Regions from separate parts of the Alteromonas sp. 009811495 genome, predicted to be linked through region 1. Evidence: predicted binding sites of a transcription regulator. Region 1 holds the regulator's gene; the other holds the start of a gene.
What was found. The regulator sigma-54, encoded in region 1, starts transcription at its own class of promoters, with help from an activator protein. The targets are predictions, from matches to a motif close to GTTGGCACGNNNNTNGNNT.
Positions count from the first base shown of each region.

Region 1 (4,873 bases):
ATGGGTTTAATGCGAATTTACGCACCCAAGAATATGAGCTTATCGATCATGTACAAACCACTTATTCCCCTAGCAACTAGCTTAATTTTAGCGTTGGCTAGTGGTTCCGTTTTCGCTAATGAAGATGACTTTTCTAAGCCAATTAAAGTCGATGCTAAGTCACAATTTGTTGATGGAAAAAATAAAACATCGTTGTTTAAAGATGATGTTCTAATTACTCAAGGCTCGCTTGTGATTAATGCCGACGAAGTTGAAGTTATCGCGACAGCGGGCGAAGGTAGAGAAGTGTTTGTCGCACGCGGTAACCCTGCGAGCTATACGCAAGAGTTTGAAGATGGAACGCCAGTATCCGCTAAGGCGAATGAAATTCGCTACGAAGTGATTAATCGGGTGATATCGCTTACAGGGAAGGCTGAACTAAAACAAGACACCAGTATGGTAAAAGGTGACAGTATTACCTTTGATATGATTACCGAGCAACTGCTTGCAACCGGTGGCGATGACGACAACGGTGAAGGGAGAGTGACAACTGTTTTCACTCCTGAAGCGATTCGCAAGACGAATGCTAAGGACAACGAACAAGATAACGAGGGCAACCAATAGCAATGGCTACTTTGAGCGCAAGAAACCTTGCTAAGGCGTATAAATCACGCCAGGTTGTCCGAGATGTCAGCCTCAGTGTATCGACAGGTCAAATTGTAGGGCTGTTAGGCCCAAATGGTGCTGGTAAGACCACAACATTTTATATGATTGTTGGGCTTGTTCCCCTTGATAAGGGCGCCATTGAAATTGACGACAACGAGTTAACACATCAGCCCATGCATGAGCGTGCACGCCGCGGAATTGGCTATCTCCCGCAGGAAGCATCTATATTTAGAAAGCTCACTGTGCATGAAAATATCATGGCAATTTTACAAACCCGTAAAGATTTAAATTCACAACAGCAGGAAGAAGAAGCCGATGCGCTACTTGATGAATTTAATATTAACCATATACGTAATAGTACGGGGATGAGTTTGTCAGGGGGAGAACGCCGCCGAGTGGAAATTGCGCGCGCCCTTGCTGCTAAACCACAATTTATTTTATTGGATGAACCCTTTGCTGGTGTTGATCCAATATCAGTAAATGATATAAAGAAGATTATTCAACATCTTCGAGATAGGGGTATCGGTATCCTTATCACTGACCACAACGTACGAGAAACATTGGATGTTTGTGAAAAAGCGTACATTGTGAGTCATGGCGAGCTTATTGCGCAAGGAACTGCGGAACAGGTTTTAAGTAATCAAAAAGTAAGGGATGTATACCTAGGCGAACAATTCAGGCTATAGTTAGTGTAACCGGATTGTCATTTTTCAATCTCGCTCAGGTATATTCAATTTAGAGCATTTAAATAAGACGTAGATGAAACCATCTTTACAGCTAAAATTTAGCCAACAACTCACCATGACACCTCAGTTGCAGCAGGCCATTAAACTGTTGCAGCTTTCTACGCTCGATCTTCAACAAGAAATTCAAGAAGCGTTGGATTCAAACCCGCTATTAGAAGTTGAAGAAGGCCACGACGAGCCTCAGCTTGAAAAAAATAACATCGATAATGATGACAGTGGGGTAGAAGCTTCTGCCACTGCATCAAGTGATACTTTGGAAGCTGGCGACGCACTAGAAAAAAATGATCTTCCGGACGAATTGCCAATCGATAGCACATGGGATGAGTATTATTCAGCATCGTCAGCGCCGGCACCAGGACCTGCCAGTGACGACGAACAAATTTTCCAAGGTGAAACGACTGAGGACATACAAGAACATCTATTGTGGCAGATGCGCCTCACCCCTTTTTCTGACACTGACCGCGCCATTGCAATGGCTATCATTGATTCCATTGATGAGTCAGGGTATCTAACCGTTACTCTTGAAGAGATTTTAGAGGCGGTTAACGCGCAAGAAGTCTCTGGCGAAGATGAAGAGGAACTCATTGAAATGGACGAAGTAGAATGTGTATTAAAGCGCATTCAAATGTTCGATCCCATTGGTTCTGGTTCGCGCACCCCGCAAGAGTGCTTGATGGTACAGCTTCGCCAATTCGCAGATGATACACCATGGCTTGCCGAGGCAAAGCAGTTAATAGAAGACTATTCTGATTTGCTGAGCAGCAAAGATTACCGCACCTTAATGCGCAAGAGCCGATTGAAAGAAGATCAGCTTCGCGAGGCTATGCGTTTGCTGCAAACCTTGAATCCTCGCCCAGGTAGTGCTTTAGTTACTAAAGAACCTGAGTACGTTATTCCAGATGTATCGGTTACCAAAAAGAATGGCCGTTGGGTGGTTGAGCTGAACCCTGATAGCCTGCCAAAACTTAGCGTCAATCAACAATATGCCGCAATGAGTCGCCGTGCAAAGAACAGTAGCGATTCACAATTTATCCGCTCACACATGCAAGAAGCCAAGTGGTTTATCAAAAGCCTAGAGTCGCGTAACGACACACTGATGAAGGTAGCAAATTGTATTGTGCAGCAACAAATGGGCTTTTTTGAGCATGGCCCAGAAATGATGAAACCAATGGTATTAAATGATGTCGCAGAAATGGTAGATATGCACGAATCGACTATTTCACGTGTGACAACACAAAAATACATGCATACCCCTCGTGGCATCTTCGAGTTGAAGTATTTCTTCTCTAGCCATGTTGCAACGGAGTCAGGTGGTGAATGTTCATCAACCGCCATTCGTGCATTGATCAAAAAACTAGTGGCAGCTGAAAAACCCAGTAAACCACTAAGTGATAGCAAGATTGCTTCATTGTTGGCCGAGCAAGGCATTAAAGTTGCCCGGCGGACAATAGCAAAGTACCGGGAATCGTTATCGATCCCGCCGTCGAACCAACGCAAGAGCCTTATTTAACGGGCTTAATAATATAAGGAAGACGAAATATGCAAATCAACCTTACTGGTCATCATGTCGAAATCACCGACTCTTTGCGTAATTATGTCGATACGAAGTTCAGCAAACTTGAACGTCACTTTGATCACATTTCTAATGTGCATGTCATCCTGAACGTTGAAAAATTAAACCAAAAAGCAGAAGCGACAGTTCACTTAAGTGGCGCTGAAGTATTCGCATCCTCAGAAAATACCGACATGTATGCGGCGATTGACAGCATGGTTGATAAACTCGACCGGCAGGTAATCAAGCATAAGGAAAAACTTAAAAAGCACTAGTAGTTAATTAAGTATGGATATACAAGCCATCGTAAGTCTGGACCGCACTGAATGTGCGGTTCAATGTAATAGTAAAAAGCGTATTTTAGAGATCATTGCTGATATTGCTGCGAAGAACAACGCGCATATCGACCAGTCGACGGTACTGAATAGTTTGTTGGCGAGAGAACGAATGGGTAGCACAGGTATCGGAAACGGCATTGCCCTTCCCCATGGTCGCTTAGCTGGCCTTGATAGAGTTATTGCCATTGTTGTTACCAGCACACCAGCTATTGATTTTGATGCGCTAGATGAAAAACCTGTCGATATTTTCTTTGCACTATTAGTACCTGAAGAACAAACCGAAGGCCATCTACAAACACTAGCCACAGTCGCTGGCAAACTGAGTAATAAAGACACTATTAAGGCAATAAGGCGTGCTACCACAAGCGATGACATTATAAATGCGTTAGCGTAACTCGCTGCTATACAACATTACTGCATTAAGCGCTTATCAGTGTAAAGGGAGAATATAAGTGAAGCTGATTATTATCAGTGGTCGTTCGGGCTCAGGAAAATCAATTGCACTGCGCGCTCTTGAAGACTTAGGGTATTACTGCGTTGACAATATTCCGGTTAACTTGCTCCCTACGCTAACGCACACAGTGGTTGATGAATACGACCAAGTCGCCGTTAGCATAGACGTACGTAACCTGCCTAAAAATCCAGACGATTTAGTAGAAATACTTGATTACCTGCCTTCGTCTTGGTCGATGACCATTGTGTATATTGATGCTAGTGATGATGTGCTCGTTAAGCGTTTTAGCGAAACACGCAGATTGCACCCGCTGGCCAAGCTCAACAAGTCTCTCTCTGAAGCCATTCGCGCAGAGTCAGCGCTGCTGGCCCCTATTGTCGAGCGAGCCGATCTCTATTTGGATACCGACAAACTCACTATTCATCAACTCGCTGAGCTAATACGCGAACGTATTCTTGGTAAGAAAAGCTCGCGATTAGTGCTTGTTTTTGAGTCATTCGGCTTTAAGCACGGCATTCCCAAAGATGCAGACTATGTATTTGATGCACGGTTTTTGCCCAACCCTCATTGGGAACCAGATTTAAAGCACTTGACTGGGCTAGACGCGCCTGTTGAAGTATTTTTAGGGTCTCAACCTGTAGTAACAAAATTTATTTGGCAAATACAGAACCTGATCACAACGTGGCTTCCACATTTAGAGCGCAATAATCGCAGTTATGTCACCGTGGCAATTGGTTGTACTGGCGGACAGCACCGCTCGGTATACATCGCCCAAGCGCTATCAAAAACATTTTTGGAAATTCATCCAGACGTTCAAATCCGTCACAGAGAGTTGAACCAGTAATGATTATTGAGAAAACACTCACAATCGTTAATAAATTAGGGCTTCATGCTCGTGCTGCCACGCAACTTGTACAACTAGCCAACCAATTTGACGCCAAAATTGTGCTTAAAAAGGGTGACAAGGAAGCTGACGCAAATAGTGTGCTGGGACTAATGATGCTTGAAAGTCATCAAGGTGAACAGGTCAACGTTGTCGTGCAAGGCAGTGATGCCGAAGAAGCCATGGCAGCCATTGAGCAACTTATTGAAGGTAAATTCAACGAGGCCGAGTAAGTGCTCCCGCCCAATACAAGCA
Region 1 covers NZ_CP113972.1:815,882-820,754, reverse strand. Annotated here, with positions in the region: gene lptC (LPS export ABC transporter periplasmic protein LptC) at 1-80, shown strand, start outside; gene lptA (lipopolysaccharide transport periplasmic protein LptA) at 49-603, shown strand; gene lptB (LPS export ABC transporter ATP-binding protein) at 606-1,331, shown strand; gene OZ660_RS03690 (RNA polymerase factor sigma-54) at 1,405-2,901, shown strand; gene hpf (ribosome hibernation promoting factor) at 2,931-3,218, shown strand; gene ptsN (PTS IIA-like nitrogen regulatory protein PtsN) at 3,232-3,675, shown strand; gene rapZ (RNase adapter RapZ) at 3,734-4,579, shown strand; gene OZ660_RS03670 (HPr family phosphocarrier protein) at 4,579-4,851, shown strand.

Region 2 (4,873 bases), 330 kb from region 1:
AGCATCTCGTTTAGAGCATTTGTTGCAAGTAATGCCTGCAGGCGTCATCGTTATTGACGGTAAAGGTATTGTCCGTCAAGCCAACGAGCAAGCTAAAGCCTTGTTAGGTGAACCCCTTGAAGAAGAGGTTTGGCGTAGCATCATCACCCGTTCCTTTAAGCCGCGTGCTGACGATGGCCATGAAGTATCACTGGTTGACGGACGACGGGTAAAGCTTTCAATAACACCCCTTGAAAATGAACCGGGCCAGCTAATAGTTATTACCGATTTGACTGAAACACGGCAGTTACAAGCGCGTGTTAGTCACATGCAGCGCTTGTCTTCATTAGGAAAAATGGTGGCATCACTGGCTCACCAAATAAGAACACCACTTTCTGCTGCCATGTTGTATGCCTCAAACCTCACGCGAAAAGGTCTAGCGGCAGAGGCACAAACTCAGTTTGCAAATAAGTTGTCAGACCGCTTAAAAGAGCTCGAGAGTCAGGTGAACGACATGCTGCTATTTGCTAAATCTGGTGAAGAGCAAGTGGTCGCGCAGATAAGGCTCGCTGAGCTTTTCGCCGCTATTGAGGGGAGTGCCAATACTATGGCAGCTCAACACGCTCAAACGTTATCTTTTTCAGGTTTTGATCAAGACATATCAATAACAGGTAATTTGACGGCATTACAGGGCGCTGTTTTGAATTTGATTCACAATGCCAGCCAAGTAACGCCCAAAAACGAAATGATCAGTATTGAGGCCTGTCACAGCAATGGTCAGTTAACCGTTTCTGTCACTGACCGCGGAGAAGGTGTGCCTCGCTCACTACAAAGAAAAATATTCGAACCTTTCTTTACTACCAAAACGCATGGAACTGGTCTTGGTTTGGCGGTAGTGAAATCTGTTGTTACTGCACATAACGGAAGCTTGAGTGTGAGCAACGTAAAAAATGGCGGCGCTTGCTTTTCGTTAACGCTTCCGTGCAATCCACCCATAGATACACGTCATACCATGACGCAAGTAGCATAAGTATCAGGAGATAATGATGTCTAAAACAACCATTTTGATTGTAGAAGATGACGCAGGCCTCAGAGAGGCACTATTTGATACGCTTTTGTTGGGGAATTATGACGTTGTAGATGCAGACAGTGCAGAAGCCGCGCTGATGGTGCTGTCTTCACGCCACGTTGACCTTGTGGTCAGTGATATCCAAATGGGTGAAATGAGCGGTTTAACGTTGCTCAAAAGCATAAAAGCAAAGTTTCCCAACATGCCTGTCTTATTGATGACGGCTTATGCGACGATTGACGATGCAGTGCAAGCAATGCGCGATGGTGCCACAGATTATTTATCAAAACCTTTTGCTCCTGAGGTGTTACTTAACCTAGTTGGACGTTACGCGCCAGCACAAAAGATAGAATCGCGCACGCCAATTGTTGCTGACCCAACAAGTCTCAAATTACTCGAACTATCACGCAAAGTGGCTAAATCTGATGCAACTGTAATGGTTATGGGGCCTAGTGGTTCGGGTAAGGAAGTGTTGTCACGTTACATTCACGACCAATCACCCCGTTGCGAGGCACCGTTTGTTGCTATCAATTGTGCCGCAATTCCGGAAAATATGTTGGAAGCAACCCTTTTTGGTTACGAAAAAGGGGCGTTTACCGGCGCTATTCAGGCATGTCCTGGTAAGTTTGAACAAGCGCAAGACGGCACGTTGTTATTAGATGAAATCACCGAAATGGACTTAGCGCTACAGGCAAAGCTATTACGAGTATTACAAGAGCGCGAGGTTGAGCGACTTGGTGGGCGTAAGACCGTAAAATTGAATGTGCGAGTTATCGCCACGAGCAACCGAGATTTAAGAAAAGCGGTAGACGCAGGTGAGTTCAGAGAAGACTTATATTACCGATTAAATGTATTTCCAATCGAGTGGCGTCCACTCGCTCAGCGCCCCGGTGACATAGTACCGCTGGCTGAGCATCTAGTGAATAGACACGCCTCATCACAAGGTTTGGGTACAATAAGATTAAGTGCGGCAGCCCGAAACAAGCTTAGTCAGTATAGTTGGCCGGGCAATGTTCGCGAACTAGAGAACGTAGTTCAGCGTGCCCTCATCTTATGTGAGAACGGCGAAATTGATGCCAGCGATCTCATGATTGATGAGGATATTCAGGTAACTATTGATGCGACTCCAGAGCAGGTTGAAGACAACAAGTTAGGTTCAGAGCTTCGCTATCAAGAACATCAAATTATCCTCGATACCTTGGTCTCTTGTAATGGCAAGCGAAAAGATGTCGCAGAAAAGCTAGGTATTAGTCCAAGAACTCTGCGTTACAAGCTTGCGCGCATGAGAGAGGACGGCATCGAAGTGCCTGCTTAGTGTAATACCCCACTCACAATGGCTATAGCCATTGTGTTGCACCTTTTTACTGGTTTCATAGCCGGCCGTCGCCTTTGCAGTTTACTGGGCGGCGGTTTTTTGTTGTTTCTTCCATTCTCGTGTCATAAATTTGGCATTCTTCAGTTTTTCTGTGTTAACTTGTTGATTTTTATCGCTAAATAAAGTTGGCAAGGTGATTGCTAAATCTCTCCTATCTATAAAGAATTCGCCAAATCAGCGGCGTGTTGTGTAAGAACTCTAGGAGTGGTTATGGACGTTAAAGCCAACAGTTTGTATCAAGAAATGCAAAACATGATTGGGCAAACTCGTCTTCAAGTTAATGAGCCTCAGCAGCTTAATGAAATTAACTCATCGGCTAGCGACTTTGCCACCATGCTCAAGCATGCGGTAGACGGCGTCAATAACATGCAGCTGAATTCAAAAGACATGCAACAGCGTTTCGAAATGGGTGATCCGAGCCTAAGTTTGGCAGAAGTCATGCTTGCTAAAGAGAAGTCTGGCATCGCCTTTGAAGCGACTGTACAAGTGCGTAACAAAGTACTTGATGCCTACAAACAAATAATGAATATGCCGGTATAAATGGGGTAGGTTATGGCTGAAGCAACAGGTACAAACTTAACTATTCCAGATCAACATCAATCTGCAGACAACGAGCCAGAAAATAAGTCTGGTTTTATGGACACCTTGGGCAGTACAGACATGATGCGCCAAGTGGCGCTTGTGGTAGTGCTGGTTATCTGCGTTGCCATCGCAATCTTTGTTTTCATATGGTCTCAAGAACCCGACTATCGTCCACTCGCTAAAATGGAGACACAAGAGCTAATAGAAACCCTCGATTACATGGACGCCAATCAGATTGACTACAAGCTTGAGGGTAACACGGTCTATGTGCGTAGTGATGAGTTTCAGAACATCCGCCTAGGTATGACGCGTCAAGGGCTTACTAAAGCGGGTGATTCGGGTACCGACATTATAATGCAAGACATGGGCTTTGGAGTAAGCCAACGTGTAGAAATGGAACGCCTCAAACATGCTCGAGAGCAGCAGATTGCCTCAACTATTGAAGACATCGCGAGTATCCAGAAGGCGCGAGTATTGTTGGCCATGCCAAAAGAGAATGTGTTTGCCCGTCGTGAGAAAAAGGCCTCGGCTACCGTTGTACTCACCGCAAAGCGCGGTTCAGTGATTGCCGGTGAAGAAGTAGATGCAGTGGTTGATATTGTTGCATCAGCAGTCCAAAACATGGAGCCGTCAAAAGTAACGGTTACCGATAGCAATGGTCGTCTGTTAAACTCTGGATCACAAGACTCGATGAGTGCGCGAGCGCGTAAAGAGTACGAAATTGAACGTCAGCGCGAACAAGAATATCTTGAGAAAATCGATGCCATTCTTATTCCTGTACTAGGCATTGGCAATTATACTGCGCAAGCTGATGTCACCATGGACTTTACCGCCATGGAACAAACGCAACGTAGCTATAACCCTGATTTACCTGCAGTGCGCAGTGAAATGATCATGGAAGAAAATAGTGTGGGTGGTGGTGTTGGCGGCATTCCTGGCGCACTATCAAACCAACCGCCATTAGACTCAACAATTCCTGAAAACCCTGGCTCAGCCAGTCAGCAGACCATGCCAGGGCGAACAGCCAAAGAATCGACTCGTAACTACGAGCTCGACACCACAATTAGCCATACTAAAAAACAAACGGGTGTTATTCGTAGACTTAGCGTATCTGTGGCGGTTGATTACACGCAAGTTGCAGGTGAAGACGGCGCGATAACACCAACACCACGTAAGCAGGAAGAAATACTTAATATTCGCAGATTATTACAAGGCGGTATTGGCTTCGATGTAACGCGAGGGGACTCGCTAGAAGTGGTAAGCGTACCCTTTACTCGTATGGATGCAGGCGAGATAGAAGATGTACCTTTGTGGGAGCAGCCAGGTTTTCTACCAATTCTTAAGCTAGTTATTGGTGGGTTAGTTATAATAGTACTTATCATTTTTGTGATTCGTCCAATGCTACGCCGTTTAATTAACCCTGATGAGTCGAATGACGCAGAAGAGTTTGATGCGGATGAAGGTTTAGATCTTGGTGATGATACAATAAGCATGCTGACCTCAGAATTCGATGAAGGTCAAGTCGGCTTTGCACCGGATGGCTCGTTAATGTTGCCAGACCTACACAAAGATGAAGATGTGCTTAAAGCAGTAAGAGCACTTGTAGCGAATGAACCAGAACTCTCAGCCCAAGTAGTGAAGGGCTGGTTGATGCAAGACGAGTAGTGAGAGAGTAATTATGGCTGAAGAACTCGCCAAGGTTGAAGAACCATCATACGACGTCAGTAAATTAGAAGGCGTCGAAAAAGCTGCAATCTTACTATTGAGTTTGTCTGAAGAAGATGCAGCACAAATTTTAAAACACTTAGAGCCAAAGCAAGTACAGAAACTGGGTACTGAAATGGCCAAAGTGGATGATATGACGCAGA
Region 2 covers NZ_CP113972.1:1,149,021-1,153,893, forward strand. Annotated here, with positions in the region: gene OZ660_RS05215 (sensor histidine kinase) at 1-1,009, shown strand, start outside; gene OZ660_RS05220 (sigma-54-dependent transcriptional regulator) at 1,026-2,363, shown strand; gene fliE (flagellar hook-basal body complex protein FliE) at 2,634-2,963, shown strand; gene fliF (flagellar basal-body MS-ring/collar protein FliF) at 2,976-4,670, shown strand; gene fliG (flagellar motor switch protein FliG) at 4,684-4,873, shown strand, end outside.
Region 2: a site for sigma-54 is predicted at 2,548-2,566, ahead of fliE (flagellar hook-basal body complex protein FliE). Genes of this name have one in related genera too.